Regions from separate parts of the Streptomyces sp. Q2 genome, predicted to be linked through region 3. Evidence: riboswitches for the same ligand, from Rfam matches in the RefSeq annotation. Region 3 holds a riboswitch; each other region holds the start of a gene.

Region 1 (7,387 bases), on a different contig from region 3:
CCTTCTGGAACGCACTGGCCAAGGCGTCCAAGGAACTGAACGTCGACCTCAACCCGCGCTACGGCGCCTGGGACGTCGACAAGAGCAGCCGCGTCGACACGAAGACGCCATGGCTGCGGGAGGTCACGGCGACGGGAACGCAGCAGACGGCATGAGCGGGGACGCGGCGGGCGGCATGACCCCACCACCGGGTCGTTCATACGATCGCACTACGCCCCCCTGCCCTGTGGATAACTGATCGCCTCGTCGGCGAGGTGCGTTAGCTTCGAATCGTGAACGCAACCAGCTCCGAAGCCGCCACCGGCCGCATCGTCCTCCTCACCACCAGCCACCGCGTCGCGCCCGGCCTGCTGTCCTGGCCCGCCTGGCAGGCGCTGCACGCCGCCGACCGGGTGCTGTGCGCGGACGGCGCGCACCCGCAGCTGCCGTATCTGCGCGAGGCCGGGACAGCGGTCGACGAGACGTCGCCGACCGCCGAGGAGCTGGTCGACGCGTGCGCCGGAGGGCGGACGGTGGTCGTGGTCGCCACCGGCGAGGGCGAGCCGGCCCTGACGGACGGCCTGGCACGCCTCGCGGGCTCCGGCCGCGTCCACATGCCCGAGCTGGAACTGCTCCCCGCCTCCTACGACCTGCCGGGCGCCCGCCTCCTCGACCTCGTCCAGGTCATGGACCGCATCCGAACCGAATGCCCCTGGTCGTCCCAGCAGACCCACAAGGGCCTGGCGAAGTACGGCATCGAGGAGGCGTACGAACTCGTCGAGGCCATCGAGGAGGGCGACCGCGACGAACTGCGCGAGGAACTGGGCGACGTCCTGCTCCAGGTCGTCTTCCACGCCCGTATCGCGGAGGAGGACCCCGACGCCCCCTTCTCCGTCGACGACGTCGCCGGCGGCATCGTCACCAAGCTCATCCACCGCCACCCGCACGTCTTCGGCGACGAGACCGCCACGACCCCCGAGGAGGTCAAGGAGCACTGGCTGCGCACGAAGGCGATAGAGAAGCAGCGCGAGTCGGTGACGGACGGCGTCCCCCTCGGCCAGCCCGGCCTCGCCCTGGCGGCGAAGCTGGCATCGAGAGTGCGCACGGCGGGCCTGGACGTGCCGCTGCCCCGGTCCGAGGGCATCGGCTACGACCTGCTCGCCCTGGCGGTACGGGCGGAGGCGGAGGGGGTGGATCCGGAGGCGGCCTTGCGGGCGGCGGCTCGGGTCTATCGGGATGCGATCAGGGAGACGGAGGGCTGACGCCCATCAAGCGGAGGTGAACCGGACGGGGAGGTCCCGAAGTCCACGCATGATGAGCCCGCCCCGCCAGCGCAGGTCGGCAGGGTCGGCCGCGAGCCGGAGGTCGGGCAGGCGGCGCAGGAGTGTCGTGAGCGCGGTACGGCCTTCGAGGCGGGCCAGGGGCGCGCCCAGACAGTAGTGGATGCCGTGGCCGAATCCGAGGTGCTGGTTGTCACTGCGGGACAGGTCGAGCGTGTCCGGCTCGGCGAACCGTGCAGGGTCACGGTCCGCGGCAGCGAGGACGACCAGCACCGGGTCACCGGTGGCGATGCGCTGCCCGCCGATGCTCAAGGGCTCGACGGCGTAACGCCAGGTGGCCAGTTCCACAGGGCCGTCGTAGCGGAGCAGTTCATCGATACCGGTGTCCACCAGTTCGGTCTCACCGCGCGCGATCGACTCCTGGAACCGAGTCAGCTGTCCGGGGTTGCGCAGAAGTGCGTATGTGCCATTGCCGATGAGGTTGATGGTGGTCTCGAAACCTGCGAACAAAAGCACGAAGCACATCGCGGCGGCTTCGTTCTCGGTGAGGTGTTCTCCATGATCGGAGGCGCGGATGAGATCAGAGATCAGGTCGTCGCCGAGGTCGTTGCGCTTGCGGTGGATCAGGTCGGCGAGGTAACCGCGGATCTTCTTGACGGAGCGGGCGACGCCACCGCGCGGACCTCCTCCGTGCCGGATCATCATCCCGGCCCAGTCCCGGAAGTCGTCCTGATCCTCGCCGGGGACGCCGAGCAGGTCGCAGATCGCGTAGATAGGGAGGGGAAAGGCGAAGTCGTGGATGAGGTCGGCCTCCCCCCGCGGCGCGAACTGATCGATGAGATCGTCGGTCAACTGCTGCACGCGGGGCGCGAATTCCGCCACACGGCGTGGGGTGAACGCCTTGGAGACGAGGCGGCGCAGCCGGGTGTGGTCCGGCGGGTCGATATTGAGCAGATGTGTCATGAGATTGGCGCTGCGCTCACCGGGGATACCGGTCCGGCTCTTGCCGTGGGCGTCTTCGGCGTGATGAGCGGGGTTCTTCGAAAGGCGCCCGTCCGCGAGAGCTTGGCGCGCATCCGCATAGCGGGTCACCAGCCACGCCTCGACTCCGCTGGGAAGCCGTGTCCAGTGCACGGGGGAGTGCTCACGCAGCCAGGCATAGGCAGGGTACGGATCGGTGGCGAACTCCCAGGTGAAGAGTTCGGGGGCGGTGTTCGGGACGTTCACCTGATGACCGTATCGGGAGCCGGGGCGTGGACGCGCCGCCGCCGAGACGCGGGAGGACGGGGGAGGGAGGTATCGGGATATGGGCGAGGACGTGCGCGGCGCCAGGGAACTGCTCGCCAGGGGGAGAGAGGCCCTTGCGGGACAGGAGGAAGCGGAACCGGACACCATGGACGTCTCGGACCTCACCTTGATCGCCTGGGAGGAACTGCGGGACTTGGCTCTCCCGCAGATGGCATACGTGATCGACCTTCTGGACATCACGGTGAAGCCGCTCGGAGAGGTCCGGAAGCGATCCGGGGTCACGTGCAGGGTGACGGAATGGCACGCGCGGACCGGGACGCCGGTTCCCATGGAAGTGCCGGAGCTGGCGTGGCCTGCCGTCGAGGAACTGATGGCCGCTCACTTCCAGCGTCGCCAGTTCGCGAGAAGTGCGGTGGACGTGCGGACGCAAGTGAACGGAACCCTCTACCGGTTGCGTACCGGTTGCCTCTGGGACGAGCTTCCCGAGCGATACGGCCCATGGGCACTCGCCAAGGACAGGCAGAACGCATGGTTCAAAAAGGGCTTTTGGCCCGTCCTCGTGAACCATCTGAATCTCAGCGGCGGAGCCACGCCGGTTCGGCACGAGCCACTCGTCCCGGCCACCGAGGTCACGGGCCGCATCACTCGGGAACTGGTCAAACGTGACGCGCCCTCAACTCTGTGACTTTCACGTGATCTACGCGGCATTAACTTGTGACAAGTGTTCGACTGCCTATACGTTCACGGATCAGCGCGGCGCCGAGCCTCACCCGCCGCCTGATCACCGTTGTCTTGCGAAAGGTTTCCGCATGCTCTCCGGGAACGGCCGCCATCGTCGCCCCCGCCAGGCTCCGGCCATCCTCGTGGCGGCAGGAGTGACCGGCTCCGCCATCGCCATTCCGCTTCTCGGCGCCACCGGCGCGAGCGCGGCGACCGGCACCACGTGGGACCAGGTGGCGAACTGCGAGACGGGTGGCTCCTGGAGCGAGAACGCCGGAGACGGGTACTACGGCGGACTCCACATCGCACAGGAGGACTGGGAGCAGTACGGCGGTCTCGACTTCGCCTCGCGCCCCGACCAGGCCAGCCGCAACCAGCAGATATCGGTCGCCGAGAAGATCCTCGCGGACCAGGGTGTCGGCTACTGGTCCACCTGCGGACTGCTCAACGGGCTCAGCAAGGACTCCGCGGCGGCAGACGTCGACACGGGCGTGGCGGACGGCGCGACGTCGGACAGCGGCGAATCATCCGACTCGCCGGGGTTGTCGGACTCGTCCGAAGTGTCGACGGGCCCGTCGACGGACGCGTCGCCCAGTCCGTCCGGCTCCGGTGCCCCGTCGGATGATTCCGGCAAGACCGACGAGACGGGCAAGATCGGCAATTCGGCCAAGTCCGACTCGTCGCCCGGTTCCGGCTCGGGTTCGGGTGACTCGCAGGACTCGCGGGGTTCCGACAGCTCCGTCACGGACGCGACGAAGCAGGGCGACTCGGACAAGTCATGGCAAGAGGGCGGCTCTTCGGCCCTCGTCGACACCGGCTCCCTCAGCGCCGGCCGGCACCGTGGCGGCAGCGCCGACGAGACCGTCGCCGACACAGGCACCGGCGAGGCCGGCAGTGACACCTCCACGGGCCGTCACGCCGTCCGCGCCGACTCGTACACCGTCCGCGCCGGAGACACTCTCGCGTCCATCGCCGACTCCCTTGGCCTCCAGGGCGGGTGGCGTGAGCTCTACGCGGAGAACAGGCAGGCGATCGGTGCCGACCCGAGCGTCATCGCGCCCGGTCAGACCCTCTCTGTCGGTGTCGAATCGGGTGAAAACTAGCGGGAGTTCGCGTCACACTTCGCACTGAATGTCCGCTTTGGTGAAAGTGTGGGATGACTCTCAGAAGCCCTGATCGTCTTTGAAATTCCGCGGATCGCGTGTCTACCGTCGTCACCGCTCGCCAACACGAGCCCCGGCTGCCGCAACGCCGAATCCTGCCAGCGGCCGTACGGGAACAGTCGTCGCGTCAAGCGCCGTAGGCAGGAGCGGGGGACCCAAGGTAAGTGCCGGGACCAGCAGTTGAGCTGGATCCGGCTTGGGGTGAAGCCGTGCCGCGCACGAAACAGCGCGAGGCACGGCCGGGCAACTCAACCGGCCCGAACCCGACAGCTCACCTCGCAGGCGTCGGTGAGGGGATCCACCATGCTGTTTTCCGCCAAGGGCAAGCACCGCCGTCCGTCCAAGGCCACCCGGGCCATCGCCATCGCCGGTGTCACCGGCGCCGCCGTCGCCGCCCCGCTGATGGCGGCCGGCAACGCCTCCGCCGCCACCGCCTCCGAGTGGGACACCGTCGCCCAGTGCGAGTCCGGCGGCAACTGGTCCATCAACACCGGCAACGGCTACTACGGCGGTCTGCAGTTCTCCGCCTCCACGTGGGCCGCGTACGGCGGCACGCAGTACGCCGCGCAGGCCAACCAGGCCTCCAAGGCGCAGCAGATCGCCGTCGCCGAGAAGGTCCTCGCCTCCCAGGGCAAGGGCGCCTGGCCGAGCTGCGGCGTGAACCTGTCGAGCTCCGCCTACAACGGCAGCACCGACACCTCGTCGAACAGCTCCAGCAGCTCCAGCGGCTCGAGCAGCGACTCCTCGGAGACCACGACCCGCTCTTCGGAGCAGCAGGCGTCCCGTTCCACGGACCGTCCGGCCGCGAAGAAGACCGTCACCACCCCGACCGGCAAGAAGGTCAAGAAGGGTGACGGCGAGTACAAGGTCGTCAAGGGCGACACCCTCAGCTCCATCGCCGAGGAGCACGACGTCAAGGGCGGCTGGGCGAAGCTGTTCGAGCTGAACAAGGACATCGTCGAGGACGCCAACCTCATCTACCCGGGCCAGCAGCTGCACCTGAAGTGACACGCGGCTCGTAGCCGAACCACAGCGCTCTCATGGACGAGGCCTCCACAGTGGAGGCCTCGTGAGGGCCACCCCCGTCCCCACGGGCTCCCCGCTCCGGTGCGTCTTCCCCCGTACGCACCGGGGCGGGGCTTTTTTGACCCCTCGCTTTGTTCCGTTCGGAAACAATTTCCTCTCGGTCTGCCCAAGAGGTGGTCGGGCGGCTGGCCGATCGCCCCGGGGCGGTTAGGCTCGTCTCGCGGAGCCGACCGCGGCTCCCCGCACCACGGGCCCCACGGCCCGCGTAACCGCGTCACATCCCAGAAGGAGATGCTCGTGCCGTCCATCGACGTCGTCGTAGCCCGGGAAATCCTGGACTCCCGAGGCAACCCCACGGTCGAGGTCGAGGTCGGCCTCGACGACGGCAGCACGGGTCGTGCCGCCGTTCCGTCCGGCGCCTCCACGGGTGCCTTCGAGGCCATCGAGCTCCGCGACGGTGACCCGAACCGCTACCAGGGCAAGGGTGTCGAGAAGGCCGTCCTCGCCGTCATCGAGCAGATCGGCCCGGAGCTCGTCGGCTACGACGCCACCGAGCAGCGTCTGATCGACCAGGCGATGTTCGACCTGGACGCCACCGACAACAAGGGCTCGCTCGGCGCCAACGCCATCCTCGGCGTCTCCCTCGCCGTCGCCCACGCCGCCTCCGAGGCCAGCGACCTCCCCCTCTTCCGCTACCTGGGCGGCCCGAACGCGCACCTGCTGCCCGTTCCGATGATGAACATCCTGAACGGCGGCTCGCACGCCGACTCCAACGTGGACATCCAGGAGTTCATGATCGCGCCGATCGGCGCGGAGTCCTTCTCCGAGGCCCTGCGCTGGGGCACCGAGGTCTACCACACCCTCAAGAAGGTGCTGAAGAGCAAGGGCCTGTCCACCGGCCTCGGCGACGAGGGCGGCTTCGCCCCGAACCTCGGCTCCAACCGCGAGGCCCTCGACCTCATCCTCGAGGCCGTCAAGGAAGCCGGTTACACCCCCGGTGAGCAGATCGCCCTGGCCCTGGACGTCGCCGCCTCCGAGTTCTACAAGGACGGCGTCTACTCCTTCGAGGGCAAGGACCGCTCCGCCGCCGAGATGACGGAGTACTACGAGGAGCTCGTCGCGGCCTACCCGCTCGTCTCCATCGAGGACCCGCTGTTCGAGGACGACTGGGCGGGCTGGAAGGTCCTCACCGACAAGCTCGGCGACAAGGTCCAGATCGTCGGCGACGACCTGTTCGTCACCAACCCGGAGCGCCTGGCCCGCGGCATCGACGAGGGCGCGGCCAACGCCCTGCTCGTCAAGGTCAACCAGATCGGCTCGCTGACCGAGACCCTGGACGCCGTCGAGCTGGCCCAGCGCAGCGGCTTCAAGTGCATGATGTCCCACCGCTCCGGCGAGACCGAGGACGTCACCATCGCCGACCTCGCCGTCGCCACCAACTGCGGCCAGATCAAGACCGGCGCCCCGGCCCGCTCCGAGCGCGTCGCCAAGTACAACCAGCTGCTGCGCATCGAGGAGATCCTCGACGACGCCGCGGTGTACGCCGGCCGCAGCGCGTTCCCGCGGTTCAAGGGCTGAACGTAAAGGGCCAAGGCTCGAGTGAGCCCTAGCCAGTCGTACGTACGTCCCCGTACCCGGTCCCGTACCGTGTCCGGGGACGTACGTGCGTGTGAGACGGGAGGCGGGGGAACATGGCCGTGAAGGACCGGGACCGTTTCTCCACCGCGACCAGGATCAAGCTGCTCGGCGAGCAGACCGCGGCCCGTGTCTACCGCTCCCAGACCAAACGGCAGGCCCGCCGCTCCCGGCTCACCGGCCGGGCCGCGCTGCTGGCCATGGTCCTGTGCACGCTGATCGTGGCGCTCGCCTATCCCATAAGGCAGTACGTCTCCCAGCGCGCCGAGATCGCCGACGTGCAGCGCCAGCGGGAACAGGCCCGGCAGCGGGTCGAGCAGCTGCGCGACCTCAAGG
Region 2 (7,387 bases), on a different contig from region 3:
CCCCCGCCGCCGTGGTCGTGGCCGCAGCGCACCGTACTGGTTCCTGACGCCGACCCTGGTCCTGTTCGCCGCCTTCACCGTCGTCCCCATCGGGTACGCGATCTGGCTCAGCCTCCACAAGGTCAAGGTCAAGGGCATCGGACTCGGCAAGGGCGCCCGCGAACAGGTCTGGAACGGCTTCGGCAACTACACCGACGTCTTCCAGGACTCGGAGTTCGGCCACAGCGTGCTGCGCGCCTTCGGCTACGGCCTCATCGTCATCCCGACGATGCTCGGGCTGGCGCTGCTGTTCGCGCTGATGCTCGACACCCCGAAGGCACGCAGCGCGCCCTTCGCCCGGCTGATGATCTTCCTGCCGTACGCCGTGCCCGGCATCATCGCCGCCCTGATGTGGGGCTTCCTGTACCTCCCGGCCGTCAGCCCCTTCTACTACCTGCTGGACAAGTTCGGCCTGCCGCAGCCGGACCTGTTCGACGGCGGCAACCTGTACCTCTCCTTCGCGAACATCGCTGTCTGGGGCGGCACCGGCTTCAACATGATCGTCATCTACACCGCGCTCCGGGCGATCCCGCCGGACATCTACGAGGCGGCGCGGATCGACGGCGCGTCCAACCTCAAGATCGCACTCAGGATCAAGATCCCGATCGTGATGCCCTCCCTGGTGCTCACCTTCTTCTTCTCGGTGATCGCCACCCTCCAGGTCTTCACCGAGCCGATGACGCTCAAGCCGCTGACCAACGGCCTCCCCACCACCTGGAGTCCGCTGATGGCCATCTACGACAGCGCCTTCCTGAAGTCCGACATCTACGGTGCCTCCGCCACCGCCGTGGTCCTGGCCCTGGCCACCTACCTCATCTCCTTCACCCTGCTGCGCGTCTCCGACCGCTACACCCGGGAGGACCGGGCATGACCCCCCTCACCCTCACCGCCGACACCGCGGGCAACCTTCCCGTCAAAAGCCGTGCGCGGCGCACGGCCTGGGTCCCCACCCTCGTGCTGATCCTCGGCGCGCTGTACTGCCTGGTCCCCATCGCCTGGGTCGTGATGGCGGCGACCAAGGACCGCGCGGAACTGTTCTCCACCTTCACCTTCGCGCCCGGCACCGGCTTCCTCGACAATCTGAGCGAGCTGAACGCCTACCGGGACGGCATCTACTGGACGTGGATGGGCAACTCCGCCCTCTACGCGGGCTTCGGCGCCCTGCTGTCCGCCGCGGTCTCCGCCGGCGGCGGCTACGCGCTGGGCCGGTTCGCCTTCCGGGGGCGGGAGGCCATCTTCAAGCTCATCCTGGCCGGCGTCCTGGTACCGAGCATCGTGCTGACCGTCCCGCAGTACCTGCTGCTGTCGAAGATGGGCATGGCCGACTCGTACTGGTCGATGCTGCTGCCGTCCATCCTCTCCCCGTACGGCGTCTACCTGGTCCGCATCTACGCGGCCGCCGCGGTGCCCGCCGAACTCCTCGAGGCCGCCCGCATGGACGGCGCGAGCGAGTGGCGGATCTTCTCGCGGATCGCCGTACCGATGATGATGCCGGGCCTGATCACGGTGTTCCTCTTCCAGTTCGTCGCCATCTGGAACAACTTCCTGCTGCCGTACGTGATGCTGGCCGACGACACCAAGTTCCCGCTCACCCTCGGGCTCTACACGCTGCTCGCGCAGGGCGCCTCGCAGCCCGCCCTCTACACCCTGGTCATCACCGGATGTCTGCTGGCGATCATCCCGCTGATCGCGCTCTTCCTGGTGATCCAGCGGTTCTGGTCCCTGGACCTGCTGAGCGGCTCGGTCAAGGCCTGAGGTATCCGCCGACCCCACCGTCACGAACGAGGAACATGACCACCAGCGCCAACGCACGCCGCCGACCGCCCACCATCCACGACGTGGCGCGGGAGGCCGGCGTGTCGCGGGGCACCGTCTCCCGCTTCCTGAACGGCGGCCACTACGTCTCCCCGGCCGCCCGCCGGGCGGTCGAGTCCGCCATCAGGAAGACCGGGTACGTGGTCAACCGGCATGCGCGCAGCCTCAGTACGGGACGTTCGGACTCGGTGGCCTACCTCCTGACCGAGCCGCAGGAGAAGTTCTTCGAGGACCCCAACTTCAACGTGCTGCTGCGCGGCTGCACCGAGCACCTCGCCCGGCACGACATCCCGCTGCTGCTGATGCTCGCCGCGACCGACGACGACCGCCGCCGCGTGACCCGCTACATCACCTCGGGCCACGTCGACGGCGTCCTGCTGGTCTCCAGCCACAGCGGGGATCCGGTCGCCGCCGAACTGCGCGCGGCCGGGATGCCGTTGGTGGCCTGCGGCAAGCCCATGGGCCTCGGCTCCAGGGTGAGTTACGTGGCGGCCGACGACCGCGACGGGGCCCGGGAGATGGTCCGCCACCTCCTTGGCGGCGGCCGCCGCCGCATCGGCATGATCACCGGTCCGCTGGACACCCCCGGCGGCACGGACCGGCTGGCGGGCTACCGCGAGGTGCTCGCCGAGGCGGGGCTGCCCTACGACGAGGCCCTGGTGACCGAGGGCGACTACCGCCGCACCGGCGGCGAGCAGGCGGCCCACCGGCTGCTCGCCCAGGCGCCCGACATGGACGCGGTGTTCGTCGCCTCCGACCTCATGGCCCAGGGCGTCGTCAACGCCCTGCAGCAGAGCGGCCGTTCGGTCCCCGATGACATCGCTGTCGGAGGCTTCGACGACTCTCCCGCGGCCACCGCCATCACCCCCGCCCTCACCACCGTCCGCCAGCCCTTCGAGCGCATCAGCGCCGAGATGGTCCGCATGCTGCTCGCGCAGATCGCGGGGGAGGACACGTCGGGAGTGATACTCCCCACGGAACTGGTGGTACGGGACTCCGCGTGAGGGTGCCAACTGCCGTAACCGGAGCAGGCGTCAACGCATGTGAAGGCTGTAGCCGTCCGGTTCGCGTCGAGTCGCCGGCGCGTTCCATCCGTATTCTCTGATCATGGCCGCACCCACCGCATATTCACTCATCGCCACCGACCTGGACGGAACGCTGCTCCGAGGCGACGACACCCTCTCCGACCGGTCGCTCGCCGCGCTCGCGCGGGTGGCGGCGGCCGGGGCCCGGCATCTGGTGGTGACCGGCCGCCCGGCGCCCAGAGTGCGGCCGCTCCTCGACGACCTCGGCAGCGAGGGGCTCGCGGTGTGCGGGCAGGGCGCGCAGGTGTACGACGCCGGCGCGCACCGTCTGCTGTGGTCGGTCACCCTGGACCGGGAGCTGGCCGAGACCGCGCTCGGCAAGATCGAGGCCGAACTCGGCCAGGTGTACGCGGCCGTCGACCAGGACGGCGTGGACGGGCTGACCCTCATCGAGCCGGGCTATCTGATGCCCCACCCGACCCTTCCCGCGGTACGGGTCGGGCGGCGCGACGACCTGTGGAGCGCGCCCATCAGCAAGGTGCTGCTGCGCCATCCCGACCTGTCCGACGACGAGTTGGCGGCGACGGCCCGCGGAGTGATCGGTTCCCTGGCGACGGTCACCATGTCGGGCCCCGGGACCGTCGAACTCCAGCCATGCGGCATCACCAAGGCGACGGGCCTCGCCCTGGCCGCCGACCATCTGGGCCTCGGGCCCGAAGACACCATCGCCTTCGGGGACATGCCCAACGACATCCCCATGTTCGACTGGGCCGCGCACGGCGTGGCCATGGCCAACGCCCACCCCGAACTCCGGTCGGTGGCCGACGAGATCACCCTGTCGAACGAGGACGACGGCATCGCCGTCGTCCTCGAAAGACTGTTTCCCCGCCGGTAGGTCCGCGGTCGGCAGGGCTCAGTAGGCCCCGAAGACGTTGTCGATCGAGCCGTACCGCGCGGCCGCGTAGTTGCAGGCCGCGGTGATGTTCGCGACCGGGTCGTACGGGTCCCACGACGTGCCGTCCACGTGGTACGCCTGGAAGGTCGGGTCGATGGTCTGGAGCAGGCCCTTGGACGGGGTGCCGGCGGCGGCGTTGGAGTCCCAGTTGTTGATGGCCTGCGGGTTGCCGGACGACTCGCGCATGACGTTGCGGTAAATGCCGTCGTACGAGCCGGGAATTCCCTTTTGCGCCATGATGTCCAGCGCTTCGTTGATCCAGCCGTCGAGGTTGTTCGCGTACGTCTTGACGGAGGCCTGGGTGGCCTGGGTCACGGACTGGGTGGCCTTCTTGGCGGGCGTGCTCGCCTTCTTGGCCGTCCTGACCGTCAGATCGAGACCCGCGTGGATCAGCCGGGGGTTGTCACCGACGGCCTTGCGGTTGTCCTTGTAGAGCTGCCGCCAGCCGCCGGGGGTGTCGTACTTGTCCGCGATGTCGTAGAGCGTGTCGCCCTTGACCGTGGTGTATTTGAGGGACTTGACCTGCGCCGCGGCCTGCGCGGTGGCGGGGGCCTTGGCCGGCTGTGCGGCGCTCGCGGTGGTCGCGCCCAGGAGCGGGAGGGCGAGGGCGGCGATGCCCGTTCCGGCTGTGATGACGCCTCGGGTGAGCGGGTTGGTGCGGGTACGACGGTGCTTGCCTCGTGCGGCCATGGCGCTGTTCCTCTCCGGCGCCTACGAGGTGAGCTGTCGGGTTCGGGCGGGAGCTGCCCGGCCGTGCCGCCGTGAGGCGGCGCGACTTCACCCCTAGCCGTACCGGCGTGATCTCCGGTGCGGCGGCTTACCTGGTTCCCCCGCTCCTGCCGTGCGGTGATGGTCGATGGGTGTCCTGTGGGGCGGCGGCAGGATTAGGCGTCCGCCCGACAGGCCCGGAACGTATGCGAGAGCACATGTCCGTAACAAGTGGCGGAATCACACATCAACCTGTTGACCTTGGTCTGAGGCATATGGGGCGCTTGATTCTTTGCGGTTGCCAAGACTCAACTCGCGCATTGGGCAAGGGTGAAAGCGGGCTGGTGGCGTCGAGGCCGAAAAGGGGCGCGAGTGACCCAACTCACGCGCGTTCGCAAGAGTGTCAAATCGGGCAATGGGCCCAACTCGGAGTCAACCGGCCGTCCGTGGAATCCGCTTCTCCCAGGTCCGGTGGAAGACCACCTCGCCACCATCCATGCAAATCGCCTCGTTGGAGGTGAAAAAGCCCGTTTCGTCGCAGCCGAGCTCCGACCGGGTGCGGACCGTCGCCTCCCAGGCGAGCTCCGGGCGGTGCAGCCCGACCGACCAGTCCGAGCGGGCATGGGCCGACAGGGGGTCCGACTCGTTGATCGTGTACGTCTCCAGCGCGTCCTCGGTGCATTCCAGACCGTCGGGATACACGCGGGTGCCGCCGTGGCGCGGATCGACCTCCAGCCGCCACTCACCCTTGGCCACATCGCGCACGACCAGGCGCTCCGGCCGCGGTTCGTCCAGGGTGACCGGGGAGTTGACGCCGAGCGGCTCGGACTGCTCCGGTTCCTCGAAGGTGATGCCGGAGGTGATGGGGGAGGGGATGTCGGCGGCGGGTTCCCCTGTCCGCACCGGGAGTTCGAGGAAGCTGCCCTCCGGGTCCAGCGTGAAGCCCGCCCCCGAGTCGGGCTGCGGCCAGATCCACGGCCAGTACGTGGAGGAGACCGACAGGCGGATGCGGTGACCGGGAGGGAAGGCGTGGCCGATGCCGTTCAGCTCGAACTCCACGTCCTGCGTGACACCCGGCTCCCACGGCACGACCCTGTCCCGCCCCTGCCGCGCCGACAGGTTCAGCACGCCCCGGGTGACCAGGGTCGAGGAGTCGTCCGGGGCGACGTCGCAGACCCGGGCGATCACCTGGCCGCGCGGCACCTGGGAGGTCAGCCTGAGCCGAACCCTCGGCCGCCCCAACACCCAGGTCTCCTCGGAGGCTTCGAACTCGAAGCACACCGACCTGCCGTCCTCCTCGCGCTGGTCGGGCGGCAGGTCGGCGTCGTTCCCGATCGGGAAGAAGCGGCCGGCGTCGATGCCCGTGTGCTGCGGGGAGCGGACGAGGAAGGGGGAGCCCTGAAGGCCGTACGAGATCGTCGAGACGTTGGGGGAGGGCCAGGCCGGCTCGCCGACCCAGCGGCCGGGCAGGGTGTCGTAGACCGTCGCCGGGGGGTGGGAGTCGCTGACGTAGGCGCGCAGGAGGGGCTCCGACATCGCGCCCGTGTCCTTGCCCTTGAGCCAGTGGTCCCACCAGCGCAGGGTCTCCTGGAGGAAGCCGATCGCCGGGCCGGGCGGCAGGCCGCGGTCGGGGTACTGGGGGGACCAGGGTCCGATCAGGCCGCGGATCCGGTCGGCCGGGAGATGCTCCACGAGGCGCAGGACCGTGTCGCGGTACGGGTCGTGCCAGCCGCCGACCGCGAGGACGGCGGCGTCGATCGCGCCGTAGTCCTCGCAGACGCTGGCGTGGCGCCAGTAGCGGTCCCGGGTCTGGTGGTCGAGCCAGGTGTGGATGAGGGGGTCGACCTCCTCCAGGCGCTTGAGCCACATGTCCCGCCACGCCTCGCCGACGTACCGCGGGTCCGGCGGGCGGCAGACGAAGGCCAGCATGGTGGCCGCCCATGCGTGCATGTCCACCGCGAGGACCGAACCTCCCATGTAGTGCACGTCGTTGTCATAGCGGTCGTCGGTGGCGCTGACCGTGACGATCGCCTTGAGCGGCTCGGGAGCGAGGGCCGCGATCTGGAGGGAGTTGAAGCCGCCCCAGGAGACGCCGAACATGCCGACCTTGCCGTCGCACCAGGGCTGCGCCGCGATCCAGTCGATCACGTGGACGCCGTCGGCCAGCTCCGTCGCCGAGTACTCGTCGCCGGGCATGCCCTCGCTGTTGCCGTGTCCGCGCACGTCCACTCGTACGGAGGCGTAACCGTGGCCCGCGTACCAGGGATGGCGTTGCCAGTCGCGGGGCGCGGTCCAGTCGGTCAGGCGGTACGGCAGGTATTCGAGGATCGCGGGTACTGGTTCGTCCGTGAGGGGACGCCACACGCGCGCGTAGAGGAGGGTCCCGTCCGGGAGTGGGATGCGGAGGTCCTCGTGGGCCGTCTCGTAGGGGAAGGACGTACGGATGTGCATGAGCGTGACCCCGTGAGTTCAGTGGACCGCGAGGGACAGGAAGCAGAGGGGCGTGGCCGTCATGCCCATGCCGTCGTGGGCCGTGAGCAGGCCCTTGGGCCGGCCGGAGAAGGCGGTGTCGTCCCCGGGTGGCGGCCGGCCGCTGGACGGGGTATCGACGAAGGATCGGGACACACTCCACTACTTCCATGTAAGTCGATAGATATCCGTTCTTTTCAAGTGATCAAAAACATACCCGTCGTGATCCGATACCGCCCGGGCTGGACGGGCGGGCGCTATCGGTGATCGAAACGTGACCGGATACGCTGACTTGAGTGATGGCAGCGACCTATCGACAAACCGTGTAATCGCCAGTAGACACCAGCAGACAGGAGACCCCTCGTGACCGTCGTCG
Region 3 (7,387 bases):
GCGTCCCGCACAGGGGGAGCGGACCGCCGCCGGACCTTTCTCGGCGGTGGTGGCCGACTGCCGCCCCTGGCCCGGGCGGCGGTGGGGAGCCGGTCACCTGGTGGAGGACGCTAAACCCGACAGTGACGGTGAGGTAACGCGATGTACGGAAGTTCTTCCAGCTGACCGCCGGGTGACCGGATGCGACCGTGATCCGCCGTCGGGGCCGTCCACTTCACGCAGAGCGATGACCGATGTGCCGAATCGGGACCTATGGGGGCGGCAGAGTGCTATGAGGCGCATATATGCAAGATCCGGTCAGTACCGGAGGCGGACTCGAGAGGTGCCCTTGGGGCGGGGCGGTGTCGGGTGCCGCCCGGTCCCTGATTAGGCTCCGGGCTCATGGACGTACTCATCCATCTCTTCGTCGGCCTGCACATCGTCGGCATCGCCGCGCTGCTCGGCGGCTTCCTCACCCAGATGAGGGCGATGGGGCAGGGCACCGCCCGCTTCGTCCCGGCGATGCTGCACGGGGCGCTGACGATGCTGGTCACCGGCGTCATCCTGGTCGGCCTCAACCAGGCCGACGACCAGCCCGTCAACAACATCAAGATCGGCGTGAAGCTGGCCCTGCTGATCGTGATCCTCGGGCTCGTCTACGTGAAGCGTGACGAGGAGAAGGTCGACAAGGGCCTGTTCGCCCTGGTGGGCGTGCTGACCACCGCGAACATCTTCATCGCGGTGCTGTGGACCTGACCTCGGCCCGGCCGGCGGCGTAGGCCGCCGGCACCGCCCCCGAGCGTCACGTCAGGCCGGCCGTACCACGCTGTGGATGGACGACTCGCCGTCATAGAAGATCGACTCCTCGCGGACGTACGCGCCCGGCTTCGGGGCGTGGATCATCATGCCGTTGCCGATGTAGATGCCGACGTGGCTGATGTCGTCGTAGAAGAAGACCAGGTCACCGGGCTGGGCGGAGGAGAGGGAGACCGTGGTGCCGGCGTTGACCTGGTCGTAGGTGACCCGCGGGATGTCGACGCCGGCGGCCTTCCAGGCGGCCTGGGTGAGACCGGAGCAGTCATAGGACTCGGGGCCGGTGGCGCCCCACACGTACGGCTTGCCGATCTGGGCGCGGGCGAAGGCGAGCGCCTTCTCGGCCTTGGTGGCGTACGAGGAGTCCGTGGCGGTCGAGGTGGACGTGGAGGGGGCGGTGGAGGGCGACGAGCTCGACGAGCCGCTGCTCGACTCCTGCTGAGCCTCCTCCTCCTGGGCCTTCTGCTCAGCAGCCTGCTGCCGTGCCAGCTCGGCCGCCTTGGCCGCGGCCTCCTGCTGCTTCTTCTGCTCGATCGCCGCGAGCCGTGCCTTCTCCTCGGCGGTCAGCTGCGAGAGCAGCGTCCGGGCGTCGGCGAGCTTCTTCTGGACAGTGGCCTTGGCCGTCTTCAGGTCGCCCTGCGACTCGGTGAGCGTCTGGAGGCTCTCGGTGGCCTCCTGTCGCTTCTTCATCGTCGCGGACTGCTCGGTGACGTAGTCGTCGACCGCGCCCTTCTGGCGATTGGTCAGTCGGCCCATCAACTGGGTCTGGTCGAAGTAGTCCTGCGGGGAGTCCGCGAGCAGGAAGGTCGCGGTGTCGGGGGTGGAGGCGCCGCTGCGGTACTGGGCGGCGGCGAAGGAACCGAGTTCCTCCCGCGCCTCGTTGAGGCTCTGGGTGCGCTTGGCGACGTCGTCGAGGAGGGTGTCGACGCGCTTGCGCTGCTTGGCGGTCTTCTCCTCGGCCGCGTTGTACTTGTCGGTCGCCGACTCGGCCTGCCGGTACAGGTCGTCGACCTTCTTCTCGACCTCTTCGAGGCTCGGTTTGTCGTCGGCCGACGGGGCGGCGTTGGCCGTCTGGGACAGCAGGGCCACGGAGGTGAGGGCGGCCGTGGCAAGGGCGGGGGTCCGTATACCTGCTACGCGCGTGCCCGAAGGACGCGACTTGCGGTGCGACGCCAAGGGAGGCGACTCCTTCCACGTTCCGCCTACCGAGTTAGCTGTCGGGTTCGGGCGGGTGGTTAGGAAGGTTTGCCCTACGGCCCTTCCCCGGAGGGACGCGGGCCGATTCACCCCAAGGTCGGTGGGTCCCCGGCTCCGGGCGCACGGCGGCGCGTCGGACTCGGCGGAGGCCGTGCGGCCCGGCGACGTTCGCCGGAGGGGGTCGTACGGCCTGCCCGGCACGGTAGCCAACTGGTGTGGCCCCTGTGAAGGTTGATGTGCGATATGCCCGATACATTTTCGTGACCTTGGGTCAGCTTGCCGCGCGCCGAGATCAATCCAGAGTGATCCGCTGCGGTATGCGTGCATTTCGGCCGACGATCCACCGGCCCGGCCCGCCCGGTCGCGGAACGTGACGGCACCTTTGCGAACGGTAAGCCGGCCTGCCGGTCGACTCCGCGAGATCTTCGGCTCCCGAGCCCGCCGAATCAGACGATGTTCTCGGGGCGGCGGCGGGCTGTCAGTGGGGCGCCCTAGACTCGGAGAGCGATGAGCAGCCTCTTTGACGACAGCTTCCTGGCGAACCTCCAGGCCCCCCGGGCCCACGAGGAGGAACACCCGCCACCCCCCGAGGACGACCACGTACCGGAACCGGTTCCGGACGATCTGTTCGGCGGGAAGTTCGACGTGCCGCCGGACCGGGACGCGTACTACCGTGACGGCGCCCCGCGCCCGGTGGTGGACGCGGCCGCGCTCCTGGACGGGCTGAACGACAACCAGCGCGCCGCGGTCGTGCACCAGGGCACCCCGCTGCTCATCGTGGCCGGCGCCGGTTCCGGCAAGACCCGGGTGCTCACCCACCGCATCGCCCACCTGCTGGGCGAGCGGAAGGTGCATCCGGGCCAGATCCTCGCGATCACCTTCACCAACAAGGCCGCGGGCGAGATGAAGGAGCGCGTCGAGCAGCTCGTCGGCCCGCGCGCGAACGCCATGTGGGTGATGACGTTCCACAGCGCGTGCGTGCGGATCCTGCGCCGGGAGTCCAAGAAGCTCGGCTTCACCTCCTCCTTCTCGATCTACGACGCCGCCGACAGCAAGCGTCTGATGGCACTCGTCTGCCGTGACCTGGACCTCGACCCCAAGCGCTTCCCGCCGAAGTCCTTCAGCGCCAAGGTCTCGAACCTGAAGAACGAGCTGATCGACGAGGAGGACTTCGCCGCCCAGGCCACCGACGGCTTCGAGAAGACCCTCGCCCAGGCGTACGCCATGTACCAGTCACGACTGCGCGAGGCGAACGCCCTCGACTTCGACGACCTGATCATGACGACGGTCAACCTGCTCCGCGCCTTCCCGGACGTCGCCGAGCACTACCGGCGCCGCTTCCGGCACGTCCTCGTCGACGAGTACCAGGACACCAACCACGCCCAGTACGCCCTCGTCCGGGAACTCGTCGGCACCTCCGAGCACCCGGTGGACGTACCGCCCGCCGAGGACGACCTCCAGCCCGCCGAACTGTGCGTGGTGGGCGACGCCGACCAGTCGATCTACGCCTTCCGTGGTGCGACCATCCGCAACATCCTCCAGTTCGAGGAGGACTACCCGGACGCGACGACGATCCTCCTGGAGCAGAACTACCGCTCCACCCAGACGATCCTCACCGTCGCCAACGCCGTCATCGAGCGCAACGAGTCCCGCCGCCCCAAGAACCTGTGGACCAACGCGGGCGCGGGCGCGCGCATCACCGGCTATGTCGCCGACACCGAGCACGACGAGGCGCAGTTCGTCGCCGACGAGATAGACCGTCTCACCGACGCGGGCGACGCGAAGGCGGGAGACGTCGCCGTCTTCTACCGCACGAACGCCCAGTCCCGTGTCTTCGAAGAGATCTTCATCCGCGTCGGCCTGCCCTACAAGGTCGTCGGCGGCGTCCGCTTCTACGAGCGTAAGGAGGTCCGGGACGTCCTGGCCTACCTGCGGGTGCTGGCCAACCCGGAGGACTCGGTCCCACTGCGCCGGATCCTGAACGTCCCCAAGCGGGGCATCGGCGACCGCGCCGAGGCGATGATCGACGCCCTGTCCCAGCGGGAGAAGATCAGCTTCCCGCAGGCGCTCAAGCGCGTCGACGAGGCGTACGGCATGGCCGCGCGCTCCACGAACGCCGTGAAACGGTTCAACACGCTCATGGAGGACCTCCGGACGATCGTCGAGTCCGGAGCGGGCCCGGCGACCGTCCTGGAGGCGGTGCTCGAACGCACCGGCTACCTCGCCGAGCTGCAGGCGTCCACCGACCCGCAGGACGAGACCCGCATCGAGAACCTTCAGGAACTCGCCGCCGTGGCCCTGGAGTTCGAGCAGGAGACCGGGGAGGGCGAGGCCCCGGGCGGGCTCTCCGCGTTCCTGGAGCGGGTCGCGCTCGTCGCCGACTCCGACCAGATCCCCGACGAGGACGAGGACGGCTCCGGAGTCATCACCCTGATGACCCTGCACACCGCCAAGGGCCTCGAGTTCCCGGTCGTCTTCCTGACCGGCATGGAGGACGGCGTCTTCCCGCACATGCGCGCCCTCGGCCAGGCCAAGGAGCTGGAGGAGGAGCGGCGCCTGGCGTACGTCGGCATCACGCGCGCGCGGGAACGGCTGTACCTGACCCGGTCGTCGATGCGCAGCGCGTGGGGACAGCCGTCGTACAACCCGCCCTCGCGGTTCCTGGAGGAGATCCCGGCCCAGCACGTCGACTGGAAGCGCACCGGTGCCATGGCGCCGATGTCCTCCGGTCCGGCGTCCGGGGTGGCGGCCTCGCTGTCGTCCTCCCGCTCCCGCTCGTCGGCCTCGGGCGCCTCCGGCTTCGCCACCCGCCGGACCTCGGAGAAGCCGACCGTGTCGCTGGCGGTCGGGGACCGGGTGACACACGACCAGTTCGGGCTCGGCACGGTCGTGGGAGTGAAGGGCACGGGCGGCAACGCCGAGGCGACGATCGACTTCGGGGACACCAAGCCGAAGCGGCTGCTGCTGCGGTACGCGCCGGTGGAGAAGTTGTAGGAGAAGGGGCCCTTGCGGGAGCAGGGCCCGGGGGCGGTCGATCTGCCCGGGCTGTCGATCTGAGGGACAGCCTGGGGCGGCCCTCTCACCTCCTACGCCGGGTCCACGTCCTACGTCGGGTCGATACCGTGGCTGCGCAGCCACGGCAGCGGGTCGATGGCCGAGCCGCCCGCCGGCCGTACCTCGAAGTGCAGGTGCGGGCCGGTCGAGTTGCCGGAGTTGCCGGAGTACGCGATCGGGTCGCCGGCCTTCACGGTCGTACCGGAGGCGACGCGGTAGCTGGAGAGGTGGCAGTACCACGTCTCCGTGCCGTCCTTCGCGGTCACGATCATCATGTTGCCGTACGCGCTGTTCCACTGCGTGCGCACGGTGCCGTCGGTGGCGGCCATCACGGTCGTGCCGTAGGAGACCGGGAAGTCGATGCCGGTGTGCACGGACATCCAGTTGATGCCGGACTGGCCGTAGTAGGCGCTGAGGCCGCGCTGCGCGACCGGCAGCGCGTACTTGGGCCGCAGCCGCTCCTTGCGCGCCGCCTCCGCGGCCGCCTTCTTCTTCTCCGCGAGTTGCTGGGCCTTGAGGTCGATACGTTCCTGCGTACGGCTGGCCCGGTCGGCGAAGTCGTCGGCGCCGGCGGACAGGCTCTTCAGCTGGGTGTCCAGCTTGTTGTTCGCCGCGGACGGCTTGACGGCGGTCGCGTCCGCCGCGGTCGTCGTCGTGTCGCTGCCCTCGTCGGCCAGCGCGCTGACGGACGCGGCGGCGATCCCCACGACGCCCATGACACAGGCCGAGGGGACGGCCACCGTCAGCAGCGCCGAGCGCTTGGGGGGCGTACGACGGCGGGAACGGGACGCGCCGCGGGCGGCGGCGCGAGAAGAAGGGGCGGGTGCCGCGGCCGGGGCGGGCGCCGTGGTGACTTCCTCCTGGTCGTCCAGGAGGTGCGCGTCGGCGGTGGCGGGCGTGGCGCCGGTCGCGGTGCCAGTGCCGGCACCGGTCAACTCGCCGTCGTGCGAAACGTTTTCGTTGTACGGCTCGTCGTAGGCATCGTGGTAAGCGACCTGCTCGAAGGTGGCCGTCGCCGCCTGCTGCTCGTACTCGTCGTGGGCCGTCGTGGAGGCGCCGCCGTCGGAGTTCCACTGCGTGGCGTCGTAGGCGCCCGTGTCGAAGGCCTGCGTGCCCCATTCCCAGTGCTGGGTCTGGTCGGCCGGGCCGGCGCAGGACTGGTCGGGCTGGAGCCAGGCGCTCGCGTCCCACTGGCCGCTGGCGTCGGGGCTCGTGGCCTGCGGCGGGATCGCGGAGAGCTGCTGGTGCTCGCCGGTCCAGGCGGTGGTGTCGTACGCGCCGGTGTCGTAGGCGGCGTGGTGCTGGGCCGCGTACGCGTCGTAGTTCGGGGTCTGCTGACGGCCCGTCGACCATGCCGTGGTGTCGTACGAGCCCGTGCCGTCGCCGGGAAGACAGCCGAACAGGGGGTCGGCCTCGAAGGAGGTGGTGGCCTGGCCGGTGGTGTCGAAACCGGCGCCCGAACCCGTGTCGAAACCTGTGGCGTCGTAGTTGGCATACGTGGTGAAGTCGCCGTGCTGGACTTCCTGGGTGCCGTACGACGCGTAGTGCGCCGAGGCGGCTTCGGAAGCCGGAGTCGGGGTGGTCATGGTCCCCGACGGGTGACGGTCGTTCACCAACTTCTCTTTCGCCTCGACAACAGGGGCTGGCAGAGCAGTGCGGTGACTGTACCCGGCGGTATGCGGGCACGACAATCTTCGTCAGGTTTCGTGCTTGAAGGAAACGGGCATTCGGCCGTGTTTCGGGGGACTGCGGGCGCGGGTTTGGCCCTGTGTTCGAAGAATGTTCGATGTCCGGGGTCTTCGGCTGGGCCGTCTGCGGCTTGTCTGCGGCTTGTTCGCGGGGTGCCTGTGGCTTGTCCGCGAGTTGTCCGTGGCTTGTCCGTGGCCTGTTTGTGGCTTGTGTGCGGCTCTCGCCCGTGGCGGCTTCCCGGGCTGTTGTCCGGCCGCTGTTACGCCACTGTCAGACCGTCTGTGTGCGGGTCGGCCTCCGCTGCCGTCCGTGCCGTGTCGAGCACCTGCCGTATCCCGGTCGCGACGGCGGGATGCACGGGCAGGGCGAGATGTCCGACGCCGCTCACCCGGACGTTCTGTACGGACAGGTCGGGATGGTCGATGCAGGCGGCCTCCAGCGGGTCCATCAGGTGGTCGAGGTCGCTCCAGAAGCTGACGAAGTGCGTACGGCAGCCGGGTGCGGGGCGGGTCAGCTCCTCGATCAGCTCCGAACCGGGGCGCATCTGCCGCACGATCGGGTGCGCGTTCGCCAGCCGCGCCACCCGGGTGCCCGAGTGCGGGGTGCCGAGGGTCACCAGCGTCCGGACGCGGAGGTCGCCGCCGAGCCGCTGGAC
Region 4 (7,387 bases), on a different contig from region 3:
TGAACTCGCCGCCGATGGTGGCCGCGAGTCCCACCCGGTCCACAAAGTCGTGGTGCGTGAAGCGGTGGACGTCCTTGGCGGACAGACGAGGGTAGGGCGCGAAGAAGCGGTAGTACTTCGACTCGTCCGACACCTGCTCGTAGAAGCTGACGAGGCGATCGGCGTCATCGACGGTGATGGGCCGGACGCGCGCGGTCCCACCGTCGCGCAGCACCACGTCGGCTTCCCAGTGGGCGGGGTACTCGTGCCGGTCCGACGAGGTCTGCATGGGCCCCAGAGTACGGCTCGCGTACGACAACGGCGCGAGGCAGTCTGTGGAGGACGTCAGCCGGACCGAGGCCGCGGTCCGACGACACACCGGGGCGGGACGAAGGACCGCTCCGGGCATGCTTCACGATATGGGAAACTGGTCTAGACAACCCTGATACACCGAAGGGCAGCATCACATGGCTGAGCGCCGCGTCAACGTCGGCTGGGCCGAGGGTCTCCACGCCCGCCCCGCTTCCATCTTCGTCCGGGCCGCCACGGCCGCAGGCATCCCGGTGACGATCTCCAAGGCCGACGGCAACCCCGTCAACGCGGCCTCCATGCTGGCCGTCCTCGGCCTGGGCGCCCAGGGGGGCGAGGAGATCGTCCTCGCCTCCGACGCCGAGGGCGCGGACGTGGCCCTCGACCGTCTGGCGAAGCTGGTCTCCGAGGGTCTCGAGGAACTTCCCGAGACTGTCTGAGCATCCGAATAAAGGTTGCACCGAAGGGCTCGTCCGAATTATCGGGCGAGCCCTTCGCATTTCCCTCTCACGGGCAGCAGAAATAATCCCCCGCGAATTATCTCCCCTTTGTATACGGCCCTCGTGTTAATGCCGCAGGCCCGTCATGTTTACGGGATGTTGCGAGTTCCTCACACGGTCCGGCCGCTCCCCGCCGCCGGTGAATCGCAGCCGGTGCGCCGCCGTCGCGCGCTCCGTGTGCAGCGCCGTGAGCGCCCGCGCACGTTCGCTGTCGCCGCGCGCCACCGCGTCCACGATCGCGCCGTGCTCCGCCCACGACTCGACGGGGTTGGCCGGCGCCTCCACGACGTACATCCAGGCGATCTTGTGGCGCAGCTGGGTCAGCATCGAGGTCATCGCGGCACTGCCGGAGGCCTGTGCGAGCGTCTCGTGGAACCAGCTCCCCAGGGAGCGCAGATCCTCGCTGTTGCCCCGCCTGGACCGCTCCTGGCCCAGCCGCACCAGGCCGCGCAGCACCTTGAGATGGGCCTCGGTGCGCCGCTGGGCGGCCCGCGAGGCGCCGAGCGGCTCCAGGAGCATGCGCATCTCCAGCAGGTCGGCACCCTCCTGCTCGGTGGGTTCCGCGACGCACGCGCCCGCGTGCCGCCGGGTCACCACGAAGCCCTCCGCCTCCAGCGTGCGCAGGGCCTCCCGGACGGGGACGCGCGAGACGCCGTAGCGGCGCGCGAGCAGTTCCTCGGTGAGCCGGCTGCCGCGCTCGTAGACACCCGCGACGATGTCGTCCCGGATCGCCGTGCATACCGAGTGCGCCGGAATACGCATGACCGACCTCCGCTTTAATCCCCGTGAAACGTCGACGATTGACGTGTGTTCAGTGACTCTATTGCAATCAGCGGGAATTTCCGACGGCGGGCCGGAATCCATGGATATTTTTTGGACAGACGGCCGTCTGAAACACCGAAAGCCCCGGCTCGGGGAGCCGGGGCTTCGGGATGCGGGACCGTGGATCGTCAGACGTTCACGGGGGCGGGCGTCAGGCGTTGACGAGCGCGGGCGCCAGACGTTGACCAGTGCGGGCGCCAGACGTTGACCAGCACGGGCGTCACACGTTCACGCCGTGCGAGCGGAGGTAGGCGACGGGGTCCATGTCCGAGCCGTACTCCGGGCTCGTGCGGGCCTCGAAGTGCAGGTGCGGCCCGGTGACGTTGCCGGTGGCGCCGGAGAGGCCTATCTGCCGGCCCGGGGTGACCGTCTGACCGACGGAGACCGCGATGGACGACAGGTGGCCGTACTGGGTGTAGGTGCCGTCGTTCATCTTGATCACGACGTTGTTGCCGTACGACCCGCCCCAACCCGCCTCGACGACCGTGCCGGAGCCGACCGCGTGGACGGAGGTGCCGCTCGCGGCGTGGAAGTCGACGCCGGTGTGGCTGCCGGAGGACCAGACGCCGCCGCCGGCCTTGTAGCCGGTCGAGATGTACGAGCCGGAGATCGGGGCGACGTAGGAGTTGAGGAGCTTGCGCTCGGCCTCGCGGGCGGCCCGCTCCTTCGCCTCGCGCGCCTTCGTGGCCTCGGCGACCGCCTGCTTGCGCGCGGCCTCCTCGGCCTTGCGCTGCGCCTCCGCCTCTTCGGCGGCCTGCTTCTGGGCGGTGGCCTGGGCGTCGATCTGGTCGGCGACCGAGTCGCCGATGGTGATGACGGGGGTGAGACCGGTCTGCTCGACGGCCGGTTCGGCGGCGAGCGCCGGGGCGGCGAGGGTGCCGATGACGCCGGTGGTGGCGAGCGCCGCGACGCCGGCGGCCCGGGCGGTGGTGCGCTTCATCCGGCTGGGACGCCGGTGCTTCCCGGTGGCGCAGGTGAACGCCATGTGGTGGCTGGTCCTTTCCTTCCTTCTCGCCTACCGGGTTAGCTGACGGGTTCGGAGCAGGAAGGTCTCCTACGGACCCCCTCGCGGTGTGCGCGGGCGTCCGATTCACCCCAGGGACTTATGGTTTGGGTCCCCGGCTCCCCAGGCTCGCGCCATGCGGGGACTCGGCGATGACTGTCCGGTGCCGCGGCTGCGGCGCACTGCCTGACGAACAGCCCGCATGACGCTAAGCGCGGCAACTTTCAATCCCCAAACGGATCACGGCTTTTGTAGCGCATGCCACAGGGCAGACAGGCAACCTCTCCCTCAATTCGGACATCCAGGGGCCCCGGTGACTCTGGAGTCACCGGGGCCCCTGGACGCGCGCGTGCGTCCGCTGCGCCGCGCGCTCGCGGCTACTCCGCCGAAACGACGGTGACTTCGCCGACGCCGAGGGCCTGAACGGGATCCTTGATCTGCGCCGCGTCCCCGACGAGGACGGTCACCAGCCGGTCGACCGGGAAGGCGCTCACGACCGCGGCGGTGGCCTCGACGGTGCCCGTCGCGGCGAGCTGCTGGTACAGCGTCGCCTGGAAGTCGTCCGGCAGGTGCTGCTCGACCTGTTCGGCCAGCGTGCTCGCCACCGCCGCCGCCGTCTCGTACTTCAGCGGGGCCACCCCGACGAGGTTCTGCACGGCGACGTCGCGCTCGGCGTCGGTGAGCCCCTCGGCGGCGAGGGTGCGCAGCACCGTCCACAGGTCGTCGAGGGCGGGGCCGGTGTTCGGGGTGTCGACGGAGCCGCTGATGGCGAGCATCGCGGCACCCGTACCGTCCGGAGCGGAGCGCATGACCTGCCCGAACGCCCGCACGCCGTAGGTGTAGCCCTTCTCCTCGCGCAGGACGCGGTCCAGGCGGGAGGTGAGGGTGCCGCCCAGGCAGTACGTGCCGAGCACCTGGGCGGGCCATACGCGGTCGTGCCGGTCGGGACCGATACGGCCGATGAGCAGCTGCGTCTGGACGGCGCCGGGGCGGTCCACGATGACGACCCGGCCGGCGTCGTCGGCGGTCACCGGCGGCACGGGGCGGGGCTCGGCCGAGGAGCCGGTCCAGGAACCGAGGGTGTCCCCGAGCAGCGCGTCGAGGTCGATACCGGTGAGGTCGCCGACGACCACGACGGTGGCGGTGGCGGGGCGGACGTGCTTCTCGTAGAAGCCGCGTACGGCCGCGGAGTCGATGTTCTCGACCGTCTCCTCGCTGCCCTGGCGCGGGCGCGACATGCGCGAGGTCGCCGGGAAGAGCTCCTTGGAGAGCTCCTTGGCGGCCCGCCGGGACGGGTTGGCCAGCTCGTGCGGGATCTCGTCGAGGCGGTTGCGCACCAGCCGCTCGACCTCGCTGTCCGCGAACGCGGGCGCCCTGAGTGCGTCCGAGAGCAGGCCCAGGGCCTTCGCCAGACGCGAGACCGGGACTTCGAGGGAGAGCCGTACGCCGGGGTGGTCGGCGTGCGAGTCGAGGGTGGCGCCGCAGCGCTCCAGCTCGGCGGCGAAATCCTCGGCGGAGTGCTTGTCGGTGCCCTCGGAGAAGGCCCGCGCCATGATCGTGGCGACACCGTCCAGGCCGGCCGGTTCGGCGTCCAGGGGGGCGTCCAGGATCACCTCGACGGCGACGACCTGCTGGCCCGGGCGGTGGCAGCGCAGCACCGTCAGGCCGTTGTCGAGCGTCCCGCGCTGGGGCGCCGGGAAGGCCCAGGGCTTGGCGTCGCCCGCCTGGGGCTGGGGGTGGAATTCCATCGTGGCGAGCTCGGTCACCGGGCCGCCTCCTCGTTCTCGTCCTGGTCGGCGGGGGCTTCGGCGGCGATCGGCTCGTAGACGAGCACCGCGCGATTGTCGGGGCGCAGGCGGGCCTTGGCGACCTCCTGGACCTCTTCGGCCGTCACGTCCAGCACGCGCTGTACGGCGGTCAGGGCAAGCTGCGGGTCGCCGAACAGGACGGCGTAGCGGCACAGTTCGTCGGCGCGGCCCGCGACCGTGCCGAGCCGGTCCAGCCACTCGCGCTCCAACTGGGCCTGGGCCCGCTCCATCTCCTCGGCCGTGGGGCCCGCCTCGGCGAACCGGGTGAGCTCCTCGTCGATGGCGGCCTCGATGACCGGCACCTCGACGTCACCGGAGGTCTTCACGTCCAGCCAGCCCAGGGAGGGCGCTCCGGCCAACCGCAGCAGGCCGAAGCCGGCCGCCACCGCCGTACGGTCACGCCGTACGAGCCGGTTGTAGATGCGGGACGATTCGCCGCCGCCGAGGACGGTGAGCGCCAGGTCGGCCGCGTCGCACGCGCGCGTGCCGTCCTCCGGGAGCCGGTAGGCGGCCATCAACGCGCGCGCGGGGACCTCTTCCTCCACGACCTCACGCAGCTGTTCACCGATGACGTCGGGCAGCGAGCCGTCGCGGGGCACGGGCTTGCCGTCGTGCGGTGCGATGGACCCGAAGTACTTCTCGATCCAGGCGAGCGTCTGCTCCGGGTCGATGTCGCCGACGACCGACAGGACGGCGTTGCCCGGCGCGTAGTACGTGCGGAAGAACGCGCGCGCGTCCTCCAGGGTGGCCGCGTCCAGGTCGGCCATCGAGCCGATCGGGGTGTGGTGGTAGGGGTGGCCCTCCGGGTAGGCGAGGGCGGTCAGCTTCTCGAACGCCGTGCCGTAGGGGACGTTGTCGTAGCGCTGCCGACGCTCGTTCTTGACGACGTCGCGCTGGTTCTCCATCGACTCGTCGTCGAGGGCGGCCAGCAGCGAGCCCATGCGGTCGGCCTCCAGCCAGAGGGCGAGCTCCAGCTGGTGGGCGGGCATGGTCTCGAAGTAGTTGGTGCGCTCGAAGCTGGTGGTGCCGTTGAGCGAGCCGCCGGCGCCCTGGACCAGCTCGAAGTGGCCGTTGCCCTTGACCTGGCCGGAGCCCTGGAACATGAGGTGCTCGAAAAGGTGAGCAAGGCCGGTACGACCCTTGACTTCGTGGCGCGAGCCGACGTCGTACCAGAGGCACACCGCCGCGACCGGGGTCAGATGGTCCTCCGAGAGCACCACGCGCAGCCCGTTGGCCAGGCGGTGCTCGGTCGCTGTCAGGCCGCCGGAGCCTGCCTGTGCTGTGGCCGTGTGACCCATGGGCATGTACGTCCCTTCGATCGCGGTCGCGGTCGCTGAAACCGCGGATTTCCTGCCGGTCCTGCCACTGTATGCAAGCGTGCGGACAGTCGGCGAAGTTCCCGGACGACGTACGCCGTCAGCGAGATCGCGTAGCCTGCGGGCAATCGCGGTCAGGCGCCCGCCCCTCCTGGGCCGGGCGGCCGGCAGTGGGCCCCGGCCCGCGCTGTCAGTGCCGCGGTCCACAATGGTCGCGTCAGATCCCGTTCACGCTTCAGCACGAGTGAGCCGAAGGGACGCGTCGATGTCGAGAGGTAAAGCGCGCACAGGCCCGCAGGGCTGAGCACGGCCGGGCCCCTCGACACCGACCCAGCGCCCCCAGGCGAACTACCAGAAACAGGAGGAGCCGGCAGCGATGGCCCGCCGCAGCACGAAGACCCCGCCGCCCGACGACTCGTACGAGGAGAAGATCCTCGACATCGACGTCGTCGACGAGATGCAGGGCTCCTTCCTCGAGTACGCGTACTCGGTCATCTACTCCCGCGCCCTGCCGGACGCCCGTGACGGCCTCAAGCCGGTGCACCGCCGCATCGTCTACCAGATGAACGAGATGGGCCTGCGCCCCGACCGCGGCTATGTGAAGTGCGCCCGTGTCGTCGGCGAGGTCATGGGCAAGCTGCACCCGCACGGTGACGCGTCGATCTACGACGCCCTGGTGCGCATGGCCCAGCCCTTCTCGATGCGCGTCCCGCTGGTCGACGGCCACGGCAACTTCGGCTCGCTCGGCAATGACGACCCGCCGGCGGCCATGCGGTACACCGAGTGCCGCCAGGCCGAGGCGACGAGCCTGATGACCGAGTCGATCGACGAGGACACGGTCGACTTCAACCCCAACTACGACGGCCAGGAGCAGGAGCCGGTGGCCCTGCCCGCCGCCTTCCCGAACCTCCTGGTGAACGGCGCCTCGGGCATCGCGGTCGGCATGGCCACGAACATGCCGCCGCACAACCTGGCCGAGGTCATCGCGGCCGCCCGCCACCTGATCCGCTATCCGAACGCGGACCTCGAGGCCCTGATGCGACACGTCCCGGGCCCCGACCTGCCCACCGGCGGCCGGATCGTCGGCCTCTCCGGCATCCGGGACGCGTACGAGACGGGCCGCGGCACCTTCAAGATCCGCGCCACGGTGGCCGTGGACAACGTGACGGCCCGCCGCAAGGGCCTGATCGTCACCGAACTGCCCTTCACGGTCGGTCCCGAGAAGGTCATCGCCAAGATCAAGGACCTGGTCGGCTCGAAGAAGCTCCAGGGCATCGCCGACGTCAAGGACCTCACCGACCGCGCGCACGGCCTGCGCCTGGTCATCGAGATCAAGAACGGCTTCGTGCCGGAGGCGGTCCTGGAGCAGCTCTACAAGCTGACGCCCATGGAGGAGTCCTTCGGCGTCAACAATGTGGCGCTGGTGGACGGCCAGCCCCTCACCCTCGGCCTCAAGGAGCTCCTGGAGGTCTACCTCGACCACCGCTTCGAGGTCGTGCGCCGCCGCAGCGAGTTCCGCCGCACCAAGAAGCGCGACCGTCTGCACCTGGTCGAGGGCCTGCTCACCGCGCTGATCGACATCGACGAGGTCATCCGCCTCATCCGCTCCAGCGACAACTCCGCGCAGGCCAAGCAGCGCCTCATGGAGCG

What was found. A riboswitch is a leader RNA that binds a small molecule or an ion and turns the genes downstream of it on or off. The one in region 3 is predicted to bind cyclic di-AMP.
Region 1: it holds a riboswitch for cyclic di-AMP, as region 3 does, so the genes downstream of both, ACWBNA_RS12010 (transglycosylase family protein) here and ACWBNA_RS44090 (C40 family peptidase) in region 3, are expected to answer to the same signal.
Region 2: it holds a riboswitch for cyclic di-AMP, as region 3 does, so the genes downstream of both, ACWBNA_RS14580 (LysM peptidoglycan-binding domain-containing protein) here and ACWBNA_RS44090 (C40 family peptidase) in region 3, are expected to answer to the same signal.
Region 4: it holds a riboswitch for cyclic di-AMP, as region 3 does, so the genes downstream of both, ACWBNA_RS40270 (M23 family metallopeptidase) here and ACWBNA_RS44090 (C40 family peptidase) in region 3, are expected to answer to the same signal.

Annotation. Positions count from the first base shown of each region.
Region 1 is NZ_JBXEJE010000009.1:102,936-110,322, reverse strand. It holds gene ACWBNA_RS12035 (SurA N-terminal domain-containing protein) at 1-155, shown strand, start outside; gene ACWBNA_RS12030 (nucleoside triphosphate pyrophosphohydrolase) at 273-1,241, shown strand; gene ACWBNA_RS12025 (cytochrome P450 family protein) at 1,248-2,486, opposite strand; gene ACWBNA_RS12020 (transposase) at 2,566-3,192, shown strand; gene ACWBNA_RS12015 (transglycosylase family protein) at 3,317-4,330, shown strand; cyclic di-AMP (ydaO/yuaA leader) riboswitch at 4,513-4,690, shown strand; gene ACWBNA_RS12010 (transglycosylase family protein) at 4,694-5,398, shown strand; gene eno (phosphopyruvate hydratase) at 5,708-6,994, shown strand; gene ACWBNA_RS12000 (FtsB family cell division protein) at 7,108-7,387, shown strand, end outside.
Region 2 is NZ_JBXEJE010000011.1:180,132-187,518, reverse strand. It holds gene ACWBNA_RS14600 (carbohydrate ABC transporter permease) at 1-910, shown strand, start outside; gene ACWBNA_RS14595 (carbohydrate ABC transporter permease) at 907-1,794, shown strand; gene ACWBNA_RS14590 (LacI family DNA-binding transcriptional regulator) at 1,830-2,858, shown strand; gene ACWBNA_RS14585 (HAD family hydrolase) at 2,962-3,774, shown strand; gene ACWBNA_RS14580 (LysM peptidoglycan-binding domain-containing protein) at 3,793-4,524, opposite strand; cyclic di-AMP (ydaO/yuaA leader) riboswitch at 4,530-4,693, opposite strand; gene ACWBNA_RS14575 (CocE/NonD family hydrolase) at 4,975-6,993, opposite strand; gene ACWBNA_RS14570 (hypothetical protein) at 7,012-7,167, opposite strand; gene ACWBNA_RS14565 (polyprenyl synthetase family protein) at 7,375-7,387, shown strand, end outside.
Region 3 is NZ_JBXEJE010000066.1:34,941-42,327, reverse strand. It holds gene ACWBNA_RS44095 (hypothetical protein) at 382-735, shown strand; gene ACWBNA_RS44090 (C40 family peptidase) at 787-1,968, opposite strand; cyclic di-AMP (ydaO/yuaA leader) riboswitch at 1,977-2,144, opposite strand; gene pcrA (DNA helicase PcrA) at 2,497-4,983, shown strand; gene ACWBNA_RS44080 (M23 family metallopeptidase) at 5,094-6,629, opposite strand; gene ACWBNA_RS44075 (esterase/lipase family protein) at 6,992-7,387, opposite strand, start outside.
Region 4 is NZ_JBXEJE010000051.1:33,408-40,794, reverse strand. It holds gene ACWBNA_RS40285 (bifunctional acetate--CoA ligase family protein/GNAT family N-acetyltransferase) at 1-268, opposite strand, end outside; gene ACWBNA_RS40280 (HPr family phosphocarrier protein) at 447-728, shown strand; gene ACWBNA_RS40275 (GntR family transcriptional regulator) at 855-1,550, opposite strand; gene ACWBNA_RS40270 (M23 family metallopeptidase) at 1,831-2,595, opposite strand; cyclic di-AMP (ydaO/yuaA leader) riboswitch at 2,609-2,775, opposite strand; gene ACWBNA_RS40265 (M16 family metallopeptidase) at 2,991-4,379, opposite strand; gene ACWBNA_RS40260 (M16 family metallopeptidase) at 4,376-5,725, opposite strand; gene ACWBNA_RS40255 (DNA gyrase/topoisomerase IV subunit A) at 6,114-7,387, shown strand, end outside.